Linked DNA regions of Mesorhizobium japonicum MAFF 303099. The protein of the gene in region 2 interacts with the protein of the main gene of each other region in a pairwise test. Links are inferred from orthologs where the notes say so. Each region holds a gene or a part of one and is shown on either strand. Other genes may lie near its edges. The genes, in order: uvrA and uvrB.

The links.
Region 1: the proteins of uvrB (region 2) and uvrA interact in binary tests that used the Escherichia coli proteins (3 or more experiments, as listed by UniProt). The link is inferred for Mesorhizobium japonicum MAFF 303099 from one-to-one orthologs.

The regions. Positions count from the first base shown.
Region 1 is NC_002678.2:586,510-592,583, forward strand. What follows is about bases 1,092-4,570. They hold uvrA (excinuclease ABC subunit UvrA), read left to right. Parts: upstream 1,092-1,448; coding sequence 1,449-4,370; downstream 4,371-4,570. Other genes in these bases: MAFF_RS04155 (GNAT family N-acetyltransferase), read left to right, coding at 4,404-4,570. In the rest of the region: MAFF_RS04140 (ATP-dependent Clp protease proteolytic subunit), read left to right, coding at 1-364; MAFF_RS04145 (hypothetical protein), read left to right, coding at 452-745; more of MAFF_RS04155, read left to right, coding at 4,571-4,874; MAFF_RS04160 (DUF72 domain-containing protein), read left to right, coding at 4,934-5,740; MAFF_RS04165 (GGDEF domain-containing protein), read left to right, coding at 5,927-6,074. UniProt on the Escherichia coli protein: The UvrABC repair system catalyzes the recognition and processing of DNA lesions. UvrA is an ATPase and a DNA-binding protein. A damage recognition complex composed of 2 UvrA and 2 UvrB subunits scans DNA for abnormalities.
Region 2 is NC_002678.2:2,127,639-2,133,909, forward strand. The notes cover bases 1,455-5,130. They hold uvrB (excinuclease ABC subunit UvrB), read left to right. Parts: upstream 1,455-1,765; coding sequence 1,766-4,930; downstream 4,931-5,130. Other genes in these bases: MAFF_RS11430 (DUF2778 domain-containing protein), read left to right, coding at 1,455-1,640; MAFF_RS11440 (DMT family transporter), read left to right, coding at 5,111-5,130. Also shown: more of MAFF_RS11430, read left to right, coding at 9-1,454; more of MAFF_RS11440, read left to right, coding at 5,131-6,016. UniProt on the Escherichia coli protein: The UvrABC repair system catalyzes the recognition and processing of DNA lesions. A damage recognition complex composed of 2 UvrA and 2 UvrB subunits scans DNA for abnormalities.

The DNA.
Region 1 (6,074 bases), 1.5 Mb from region 2 along the record:
CTACGACACGATGCAATATGTCAGCTGCCCGGTATCGACCGTGTGCATGGGCTTTGCCGCCTCGATGGGGTCGTTCCTGCTAATGGCGGGCACGCCGGGGCGCCGCATCGCGCTGCCGAACGCCACCATCCTGCTGCACCAGCCGCTGGGTGGCTTCCAGGGCCAGGCTTCCGACATTCAGCGCCACGCCGAACGCATCGGCAAGACCAAACAGCGCATGGCCGAACTCTACGCCCAGCATTGCGGCCGCAGTTATGAGGAGGTCGAACGCACGCTCGACCGCGACCATTTCATGACCGCCCGCGAAGCCCAGACCTGGGGCATTGTCGACCATGTCTTCGACACGCGAAAAAAGGCGGCGTAAGCCCAAGCCAGATCGGATTCCTGGCGGTCGCCAAGATTTGACGACACCAGTCTGGTTCAGGGGGCGGCTCGCCCCTATAATCCTGGGATGATCGACACGCATTCGCCCACGCATCGCGTCATCGCCGCCGCGGTGCTCATTTTCGCCAGCCTTGCGAACGGCATGGCACTCGCCGACGACAGCGCACCGCCGGCGCAGAAAGGTGCCCTGCCCGGCGTGAGCGGCGATTATCGCATCGCCAAGCCGGCTCCCCAGCCGGAACCCGACGATGCGTTCCCCAGCAACGGCAACGGCACGTTCAAGATCGGCGATACCGATGTCAGGATCAGCGGCAGCATAACCGTCGACATGGGAACGGGCGGGCTTAAACCCCCGAGGTGAGCAGCCCTCCGCTGGGGCCAGTTCAGCCATTTCCTCAAACGAACAGCCCCGCCGTGCCTTAGGCAAACGGACGGGGCTTTTCTGGATCTCAAATCCATATTTTGCCGGGAGTGTACTGCCGGCGTTTGATTTCGGATGCTGCGCGGCGTCAGCCGACGATCCGACTAGCAGTCTCTGATTTTTGGGGGATACGGCAAGTCACGGTTTGTCGGGTGGCGCAGACGCTAAACCCTGGCACTTATGCCTGCCGCGGCTCCAACGAGGCGTGGAGCCCTTGGGGACTGTCCGGTGGCGTCATGCTCCGCTCCTGTGTCCGTTGCGACATTGTCGACGCGAAGCGCAAATCGCAAATGCCTGCGGCGTCTCGCAGACCGCCTTGGGGCGGCGAGGCCATCGAAAGACGGCCGGCTTCGCTGACTGTTGGAGACTGCTCCCATGAGCCGGCCACGTCAACCTTCAATAGCCGGTTACGGAAAATTGTGATCTCCGGGAGGTTACGTCCAGGTCAGGTTTCTGCACAGCTTTGTCAGGAGCGTGTTCGGCCTTTGTTCTTTCTGCTTGCCCCTTCGCGCGAAAGGCGGTTAAACGACTTCTGTCGGGAATTGTGGCGTCTCTCGACGTGGCGGCAAAAACACCTACATAGGGGATGGCCGGGACAATCCCGCCAATCCCACCAATTCCAGATCTGAGGCGGCGACCGGCGATGGCCGACCATAAATTCCTTTCCATTCGCGGGGCGCGCGAACACAATCTGAAGAATGTCGATCTCGACCTGCCGCGTGACAGCCTGATCGTCATGACCGGCCTGTCGGGCTCCGGCAAATCGTCGCTCGCCTTCGACACAATCTACGCAGAAGGCCAGCGTCGCTATGTCGAAAGCCTGTCGGCCTATGCGCGGCAATTCCTCGAAATGATGCAGAAGCCCGACGTCGACCAGATCGACGGCCTGTCGCCTGCCATCTCGATCGAGCAGAAGACCACGTCGAAGAACCCGCGTTCGACGGTCGGCACCGTCACCGAGATCTACGACTATATGCGCCTGCTGTTCGCGCGTGTCGGCGTGCCTTATTCGCCGGCCACCGGCCTGCCGATCGAGAGCCAGACGGTCAGCCAGATGGTCGACCGCGTGCTGGCGCTGGAGGAAGGCACGCGCCTGTTCCTGCTGGCGCCGATCGTGCGCGGCCGCAAGGGCGAGTACCGCAAGGAACTGCTGGAGCTGCAGAAGAAGGGTTTTCAGCGCGTCAAGGTCGACGGTGTCTTTTATGAGATCGCTGACGTTCCGGCACTCGACAAGAAGTACAAGCACGACATCGACGTCGTCGTCGACCGCATCGTCGTGCGCGGCGATCTGGCCACGCGCCTTGCCGATTCCATCGAGACAGCGCTGAAGCTCGCCGAGGGGCTGGCGGTGGCCGAGTTCGCCGATAAACCGCTCGACTCCAGCCAGACCGGCGAGGATTCGGTCAACAAGTCGAAGAACGAGACGCATGAGCGCATCCTGTTCTCGGAAAAATTCGCTTGTCCGGTGTCCGGCTTCACCATCCCGGAGATCGAGCCGCGGCTGTTCTCGTTCAACAACCCGTTCGGCGCCTGCCCGACCTGCGACGGTCTCGGCAGCCAGCGCGCCATCGACCCCAATCTCGTTGTGCCCGACGAAAACGTGTCGCTGCGCGACGGCGCCGTCAGCCCGTGGGCGAAATCGACATCGCCCTATTACGTGCAGACGCTTGAGGCCTTGGGCAAGGCCTACAACTTCAAGCTCGGCGACAAGTTCAAGGATTTGAGCGCCGAGGCGCAGGACGCGATCCTGCGCGGTACCGGCGAGCGCGAAGTCACCTTCCAGTATGATGACGGGCTGCGCTCCTACAAGACGACCAAGACCTTCGAAGGCGTTATCCCCAATCTCGAACGGCGCTGGAAGGAAACCGAATCCGCCTGGATGCGCGAGGAGATCGAGCGCTTCATGTCGGCGACGCCCTGCCCCGTCTGCAAAGGCTATCGGCTGAAGCCGGAAGCGCTGGCGGTGAAGATCGGTGGCAAGCACATCGGCGAAGTCACCGAACAGTCGATCCGCAACGCCGACAAATGGTTCACCGACCTGCCCGCCCAACTCAACGACAAGCAGAACGAGATCGCGGTCAGGGTGCTGAAGGAAATCCGCGAGCGCCTGCGCTTTCTCAACGATGTCGGGCTCGATTATCTGACATTGTCGCGCAATTCCGGCACCTTGTCGGGTGGCGAAAGCCAGCGCATCCGGCTGGCGTCGCAGATCGGCTCGGGCCTGACCGGCGTGCTTTACGTGCTGGACGAGCCGTCGATCGGTCTGCACCAGCGCGACAACACGCGGCTGCTCGATACGCTCAAGCACCTTCGCGACATCGGCAACACGGTGATCGTCGTCGAGCATGACGAGGACGCCATCCTGCACGCCGACTATGTCGTCGACATGGGTCCGGCCGCCGGGATCCATGGCGGCGAGATCATCGCCCAGGGCACGCCGCAGCAGGTGATGGCCAATCCCAATTCGATCACCGGCAAATATCTGTCGGGCGCGCTTGAAGTCGCCACCCCCGGCGTGCGGCGCGAGGCGAAAAAGAACCGGCGCCTGAAGATCGTCGGCGCGCGCGGCAACAATCTGAAGAACGTCACCGCCGAAATCCCGCTCGGCACCTTCACCGCCGTCACCGGCGTGTCGGGCGGCGGCAAGTCGACCTTCCTCATCGAGACGCTGTTCAAGGCGGCTTCGCGCCGCATCATGGGGTCGCGCGAACATCCGGCCGAACATGACCGTATCGAGGGTCTGGAATTCCTCGACAAGGTCATCGACATCGACCAATCGCCGATCGGCCGCACGCCGCGTTCGAACCCCGCCACCTATACCGGCGCCTTCACGCCGATCCGCGACTGGTTCGCCGGTCTGCCGGAAGCCAAGGCGCGCGGCTACCAGCCGGGGCGCTTCTCGTTCAACGTCAAGGGCGGTCGCTGCGAAGCCTGCCAGGGCGACGGCGTCATCAAGATCGAGATGCACTTCCTGCCCGACGTCTACGTCACCTGCGACGTTTGCCACGGCAAGCGGTATAACAGGGAGACGCTCGATGTCCTGTTCAAGGGCAAGTCTATCGCCGACGTGCTCGACATGACCGTCGAAGAAGGTGTCGACTTCTTCGCCGCCGTGCCCGGCGTGCGCGACAAGCTCGATACGCTGAAGCAGGTCGGCCTCGGCTACATCCATATCGGCCAGCAGGCGACAACGCTGTCAGGCGGCGAAGCGCAGCGCATAAAACTCGCCAAGGAACTGTCGCGCAAGGCGACCGGCAAGACGCTCTACATCCTCGACGAGCCGACCACCGGCCTGCATTTTCACGACGTCGCCAAACTCTTGGAAGTGCTGCACGAACTTGTCGACCAGGGCAACACGGTGGTGGTCATCGAGCACAATCTCGAAGTGATCAAGACCGCCGACTGGGTGCTCGACCTCGGCCCCGAAGGCGGCGACGGCGGCGGCGAACTGGTTGCCCAGGGCACACCGGAAGCCATCGTGCGCGAGAAGCGCAGCTATACCGGCCAGTTCCTCAAGGAACTGCTGGAGCGGCGCCCCGGAGGCAAGCGCGAAGCGGCGGAGTGATAAACGGACCGGTTGGCGCCTGGAGAGTTTTGGATGACAATCAGAAGAGCGCTTGCCGGTGATATCCAAACAGTCGTTTCGCTGACGGAAGCCGCCTACGCTCCTTACAACGCCATACTCGACGCGCCGCCGATCCCGGTGACCGAAGACTACGCGCCGCGCATCGCGAACGGCGAGGTCTGGCTGCTGGAGAGTGGCGGCGAACCTGCCGGAGTGCTCACACTGGAGCGGCATGCGGATCACGCGATGATCTTCTCCGTCGCGGTGTCGCCCGGCTTCCAGGGCAAGGGGTTCGGTATCGCATTGTTGAAACACGCCGACGAGCAGACGCGCCAATGGGGCCTACCGGAGATACGGCTCTACACCAATGCGAAAATGGAGCGGAACATCGCGCTCTATCTCGCTTACGGCTATCGCGAAACGGGTCGCCGGCCCAACCCCTACCGGCCAGGATGGGTGCTTGTCGACATGGCAAAACCGGTCGACGAGACCACGACGGCCTGATTTTCTGAACGCGGCCAGACTTCTGAATTTGGCCAGACGCTGCACTCGGGAGGACAACAATGAGCAAATCGGGAACAATCCGCTCCGGCATGGGCGGCTGGACCTTTGAGCCCTGGGATACGTCCTTCTATCCGGATAAGTTGTCGAAGGCCAAGCAGCTGCAATATGCCAGCCGGCAGGTGCCGAGCATCGAGGTCAACGGTACCTACTATTCCAGCTTCAAGGAGCCGACCTTCGTCAAATGGGCAAGCGAGGCGCCGGACGGGTTTGTCTATTCGCTTAAGGGCAACCGCTTCGTCACCAATCGCCGCGTGCTGGGCGAGGCCGGTGAATCGATGATGCGCTTCCTCGGTTCCGGCGTTGCCGCGCTCGGCGACAAGCTCGGCCCGATCCTGTGGCAGTTCGCGCCGACGAAAAAGTTCGATCCGGACGATTTCGAAGCTTTTTTGAAACTGCTGCCGGAGAAACAGGATGGTGTCGCACTGCGTCACGCGCTCGAAGTCCGCAACGACAGTTTCTTCGTGCCGGAATTCGCGGCGCTTGCCCGTAAATACAAGGCGGCGATCGTCTATGCCGACCATGCCAAATATCCTGACATCGCCGACGTCACCGGTGACTTCGTCTACGCACGGCTGCAGACCGGCTCGGACGACAACCCCGATTGCTACACGCCCAAGGGGCTCGACGAGTGGGCGGCACGGGCAAAAATATGGGCGGAAGGCAAGCAGCCGGCCGATTTGCGGCGCGCCGATCCCGCCACCGACGCGCCCGTGCAGCCGCGCGATGTGTTCGTCTACTTCATCACCGAGGGCAAGGTGCGCGCGCCGTTCGGGGCGATGGCGCTGATGAAGCGCATAGCCGGCTGACAAGCATCCGTTGTTGTTGTTCGGCTGCATGCTGTAAGCGCATCATCCATGCGTTTTGCGCGTAGCAAAACGCCTATTCCTGGGCATCTTCGCCGCGATCGTAACTTTATCGACACTTCCTTGCTGCATGAATGCGGCGACGGCAAGCCGCACAGCTGGAGCCGCCGCCGGCAGGGAAAGAGGGGCATGTCGCTCGACTACACTTCACTTCTGCTGGCCGTCGGTTTCTCCGCCGCTTGCCTGAGCCTGACATTGTTCGGCATGTGGCTGACCGCCCGCACGGAACGGTTTCTGCTGACATGGGCGATCAGCCTGGTGTTCGTGGTCGGCGATA
Region 2 (6,271 bases):
TTGGTTGCATGGCGTTGTCGAGTAAACACAAAATAATCCGGGACCAGCGCGAGGGCGGCGAGTTCGTCGATGCGCAGCGCACCCCTTCCTTCAACCCGAAACGGATCGTCCGCTGGGTCGCGGTGCCCGGTGCCAGCGCCGCTGTCGGCCTCTGGCTGATCGGCACCATGGCTGGCCTCAGCTCCGTCGGCGCCTCGCTGTCGGCGACATCGAGCGGCCTGCCGCAGACGCTGGCCATGCCGGGCTCGCTGGCAATGGCCGATCCGCTGAAACAGCACTTCCTCAGATCTTCGGCGCCGTTCGTGCTGGCCAATGCCCATGGCGGCACTCAGGCCCTGCATGACCATGCCGTGCAATGCGGCGCCACTTGCTTCAAGCTGGCCAGAGTGAGCCCACTGGGTGAGAAATCCGCACGCCTGGCGGCCCATGCAAGGCCGGAACAGCCAATCTTGAAGTCGAAGGCACAGGAGCGCTTCGAACGCATGGAGGCGTCGCTGTCGCCGACCAAGCTCGCCGCCGCCTTTGCCGGCGCCGGCAAGCCCGACGCCACGGCCGACGCCCGCCCGATGATTTCCCAGGCCGCGCCGCAGATTACCGAGGCGTCGCTGGTTCCGTCAGTCCAGGTGGTGGCCAGCCTGTCGAACGATTTGCCGGCTCCGGCGGCGGAACGCTTCGCCCGTGCCGATACCGGCGCCGTCGTCCAGACCGCGCCGCCGCCGGCGGGCCTTGCCCAGTCGCAGACGCCTGACAACACGCAGCTGGCACTGGCCCTCGTCCAGTCACTGCCGGTCGAGGACGAAGCATTCGCCTCGCCGCTGCCGATGACCGAATCCTCTGCCGACGTCGCGATTGCACCTGCCGAGACCCAGCCGCAACAGCCCGGCGACGCCGCCTCGCTGCCGGATGCGCTGACCGACGACGTGCCGCTGCCGACTGGCCGCCCGCAATACGACACGCCGCGGCAGCCAAAGGCCGTGGTGGAACAGGATGAGCCGGCGCCGCAGCCCAAGATTGCTCAGCCCAAGATCGCGCAGCAGAAACCGGCGCCGCAGGCAAAGCCGGTCCAGCAGGCCCAGCCCGCAAGACCGGCCCGGGCCGGCCGGTCTGGCGAGAGCGGCGATGTGCTGGCCTATGCCAAGCCGGACATGCCGTCGGGCGGCCTTGGCCAGGCGTTCAGGAACCTCTTCAATGGACCGGGCGGCGGAAGCGGCGCCGGCCGCGGCGTCGCCGTCTATGACATCAGCGCCAAGACCGTCTACATGCCGGATGGCCAGCGGCTCGAGGCGCATTCCGGCCTCGGCGCCATGGTCGATCAGCCGCGCTATGTCCATGTGAAGGATCGTGGCCCGACGCCGCCCAACACCTATAATCTGTCGCTGCGTGAATCGCGCTTCCATGGCGTCGAGGCCCTGCGCCTGACCCCGGTCGGCGGTGGCAACAAATACAACCGCAACGGCCTGCTCGCCCACACCTACATGCTGCGCGGCGGCCGCGCCGAGTCCAATGGCTGCGTCGTTTTCAGGGACTATTCCCGCTTCCTCGCCGCCTTCAAGAAGGGCAAGGTCACGCGTCTCGTCGTCGTGCCGCGCCTGAGCGGATCGCCGACCCAAGTGGCGACGGACAACGCCCGCGGCGCCTGACCGCCGGCAGATACCCCTCGGCAACTGCCTCCTCCTGACAGCCTTCTGTCAGGAGCCGCGTCGGGGCATGCGCCTCGCCGCATCGCGCTCTTTCCATTTTCGCCAAGACCTCCCATATTCGGGGCATGGCCAAATCCCCCGGTAAAAGAACGCCGCCGACGGCGAATGACGACCGCGCCGCGCCGAAGCGGCGCAGCCCGCTGACCGATTTCCTCGACGCCTCCGAACCGCTGCACAAAGGCGGCTTCGCCGAGATGCCGCAGCCCGAACTGTCGGGCACGCCGCTGATCGGTTCGATCGCCGACTGGGCCGAGCAGATCGAGCAGGAGGCCGAACGCGAAGGGCGCCAGACCGGCAAGGGCGACGGCGGCAAAGCGCCAAAACCATCCAAGAAGATCCCCGAGCGCTCATCCGCGCCCGGGCGCACCGCGCGCGGCACCTCAATGGGCGGCGCGGCCACCGCTCGGGAGCGCGCCGCGGTCGGCCTCAATCCGGTCGCCGGCCTCGACATCTCGCTGGAAGAGGCCGAGACGATGACGTCGAGCGGCGTCACCGCGACGGTCGCCGCGCTCTCGGCGCTGATCGAATCCGGCAATCCGCTGCACAAGGACGGCGTGCTGTGGACGCCGCACCGCCCCGCCCGGCCGGAAAAGTCGGAAGGCGGCATCGCCATCAAGATGGTGTCGGACTTCGAGCCAGCGGGTGACCAGCCGACCGCCATCAAGGACCTTGTCGAAGGCGTCGACAACAATGACCGCACCCAGGTGCTGCTCGGCGTCACCGGCTCCGGCAAAACTTTCACCATGGCCAAGGTGATCGAGGAAACGCAGCGCCCTGCCTTGATCCTGGCGCCAAACAAGACGCTGGCGGCGCAGCTTTATTCCGAGTTCAAGAAATTCTTCCCCGACAATGCGGTGGAGTATTTCGTCTCCTATTACGACTACTACCAGCCGGAAGCCTATGTTCCGCGCACCGACACCTTCATCGAGAAGGAATCCTCGATCAACGAGCAGATCGACCGCATGCGCCACTCGGCGACGCGCTCGTTGCTCGAGCGCGACGACGTCATTATCGTCGCCTCGGTGTCCTGCATCTACGGTATCGGTTCGGTCGAGACCTATACGGCGATGACCTTCCAGATGCAGATCGGCGACCGGCTCGACCAGCGCGCTCTGCTCGCCGACCTCGTCGCCCAGCAATACAAGCGGCAGGACATCAATTTCGTGCGTGGCTCGTTTCGCGTGCGCGGCGACACGATCGAGATCTTCCCGGCCCACCTTGAAGACCGCGCCTGGCGCATCTCGATGTTCGGCGACGAGATCGAGCAGATCACCGAGTTCGACCCGCTGACCGGCCAAAAGACCGGCGAGCTGAAAAGCGTCAAGATCTACGCCAACTCGCACTATGTGACGCCGCGCCCGACGCTCAACCAGGCGATCAAGTCGATCAAGGAAGAACTCAAGCAGCGTCTGGTCGAACTCGAGCGTGCCGGCCGCCTGCTGGAAGCACAGCGCCTGGAACAGCGCACCCGCTTCGACCTCGAAATGCTGGAAGCCACCGGCTCCTGCGCCGGCATCGAGAACTATTCGCGTTATCTCACCGGCCGCCAGCCGGGCGATCCGCCGCCGACCTTGTTCGAATATATTCCCGACAATGCGCTGGTGTTCATCGACGAAAGCCACGTCACCGTGCCGCAGATCGGCGGCATGTATCGCGGCGACTTCAGGCGCAAGGCGACGCTGGCCGAGTACGGCTTCCGGCTGCCTTCCTGCATGGACAACCGGCCGCTGCGCTTCGAGGAATGGGACGCTATGCGCCCGCTCTCCGTCGCCGTTTCGGCGACGCCGGGCGGCTGGGAAATGGAACAGTCCGGCGGCGTCTTCGCCGAGCAGGTCATCCGCCCGACCGGCTTGATCGACCCGCCGGTCGAGGTGCGCCCGGCCAAAAGCCAGGTCGACGATGTCGTCGGCGAGATCCGCGAAACAACAAAGGCCGGCTACCGCACGCTGGTCACCGTGCTGACCAAGCGCATGGCCGAGGACCTGACCGAATATCTGCACGAGCAGGGCGTGCGCGTGCGCTACATGCACTCCGACATCGACACGCTGGAGCGCATCGAGATCCTGCGCGATTTGCGCCTCGGCGCTTTCGACGTGCTGGTCGGCATCAACCTTTTGCGTGAAGGCCTCGACATTCCCGAATGCGGCTTCGTCGCCATTCTCGATGCCGACAAGGAAGGGTTCCTGCGCTCGGAAACCTCGCTCATCCAGACCATCGGCCGCGCCGCCCGTAACGTCGACGGCAAGGTCATCCTCTATGCCGACCAGGTCACCGGCTCGATGGAGCGGGCGATGGCCGAGACCAACCGCCGCCGCGAAAAGCAGATGGAGTGGAACGCCGCCAACGGCATCACGCCGGAGTCGGTCAAATCGCGCATCTCCGACATTCTGGACTCGGTCTACGAGAAGGACCATGTCCGCGCCGACATCTCGCAGTTCACCGACAGCGCCGGCGCCATGATGGGCAACAACCTCAAGGCCCATCTCGACGCGATGGAAAAACAGATGCGCGACGCCGCCGCCAATCTCGACTTCGAGAAGGCCGCCCGCATCCGCGACGAGATCAAGCGGCTGCGTGAGATGGAACTGTCGATCTCCGAAGACCCGCTGGCCAAATACGCCGACATGGAAAGCCCGGTCTCGGGCCGCGAAAAGGGCAAGCACAACAAGGGCGTGGCCAAGCACCGTACGGCAGAGGAACAGGAGCGTTTTCGCAAGCTCGACGAGGCACGCGCCGCCGAAGAGGCCGCCAGGGCTGCCCGACCCAACCTCTTCCGCAAGCCGGCGCTTGACGAGATGGGCGCCGACGGCGCCGTGCCGGCGAAGAAGCCGCTGTTCGCCAAACCCTCGATCGACGACATGGGGCCCGGCACCGACATGCCGACGCCTGCGGGTGCGGTGTCACGCTCGCTGTTCAAGAAACAGTCGGCGTCCGAAGCGCACGGTTCCGACTTCGGTATTCCAGGCGAGCCGGTCAGGCCGCTGTTCAAGAAGAACTCGCTGGACGAGATGACCGTGCGGCGCACCGAAAAGCCGGTCGAAGGAAAAGTGCCGGCGAAGCCCCAGCCGATCTCCCATCCTGTGGGGGCCGGCAGGACAGACGTGAAGGATCGTGACGATTCCGCCAAGCCAATCGTTCGCCAGCGCGCCGGCATCGGCTCCTACGAGGACCCAGGCGACGCCCGCCGCGAAAAGCGCAGGCCGGGGAAAACGGGCAGGCCGGGGAAGTAGCGGCTTCTTCCTTCCCCCTTGCGGGAGCAGGGAAACGCTCTTCCTCGTCGCGGCTTAACATCTGCTTGTCAAAGTCGGAACAGCCTCTGGACTATGCGCTCGCGCTTGCCGCCAGACTGCGGAAACGGTACGCACGGCTGCAATCCTGCCTCTGCACGCAAAGCTCTGCACCGACTCCCCATGAAACCCAGGGACATCGCCGCCTACGCCTTCCTGACCGTCACCTGGGGCCTGTCGTTCCTCGTCCTGCTCAAGGTCGTACACGCATTCGGCTGGATCGGCGCGGTCACCTTGCGCTCGCTGATCGCCGGCATCACGCTCTTCCTGTTGGCGGCGGCGACGCGGCGCCGGCTCGATTTCAGCGCCGGCTGGCGGCACTTCGCCGCGGTCGGCGCGACGACAGTCGCGGCGCAGCTGATCGGCCTGTCCTACGCCACGCCGCGCATCGGCACGGCGATGGCGGCCATCCTCGTCGCCGCGATCCCGCTGTTCTCGATGATCCTTGGCCAGTTATGGGGGCTTGAGCGCATCACCGTTCGCGGGCTGGCTGGCCTGCTGCTCGGCGCCGCGGGTATCGTGGTCCTGGTCGGCTTCCCCTCGGTGCCGATCACGCCGTCCTTCGTATTCGGCTGCGCCGCCTCGCTGTTCAGCTCCTTCTCCGCCGCCTTCGGCAGCAACTACACCAATCGCCATCTGCGTTCGGCCGGCTCGTTCGAACTCACCGGCGCCGCCTTCCTGTTCGGCGGGCTGATGACGCTGCCGCTGTTGCTTGTCGTGCCGGTGCCGGCCATGCCGCGTCCTGTCGATTTCCTCTATCTCGTCCTTCTCGCCTGCGTGATGAGCGCGCTGACCTATGTCGTCTATTTCCGGCTGGTGGCCAGCATTGGCGCAACCAGGACGATCAGTGTCGAATTCGCCGTGACCACGATCGCGGTGCTGGTTGGCACTGTCATGCTTGGCGAGTCGCTGGCCATCATCCAGGGTTTCGGCGCGGTGGCGATCATCGGCGGCTGCATACTGGTGCTGGATCCGTTCCCGCGCCGGGCGAAAGCGGCGGCCTTGCCATCCGCCCCGCCTTTGGTGTAATCGCTTCGCACACTCGAACGTCTTGAAAGGAGGGCTCACGTGTTCACGTTTCATCGTCACCATCGTCAGCGTGGCCCGATCTCTGCCCTGCAAGCCAGCTTGCAGGGCTGACCAGGGACGGTCCGGGTTTTTCCCGCTTCGATTTTTTGGTCTGCCCTTCGTGGTGCCGCAACGCCTAGCCTGATGGCCGGCACGCGCACCGTTCAAAGTGCATCCGGAGCTGTCTCCGGCAAGACCAGAGAAATCCAAATGGCC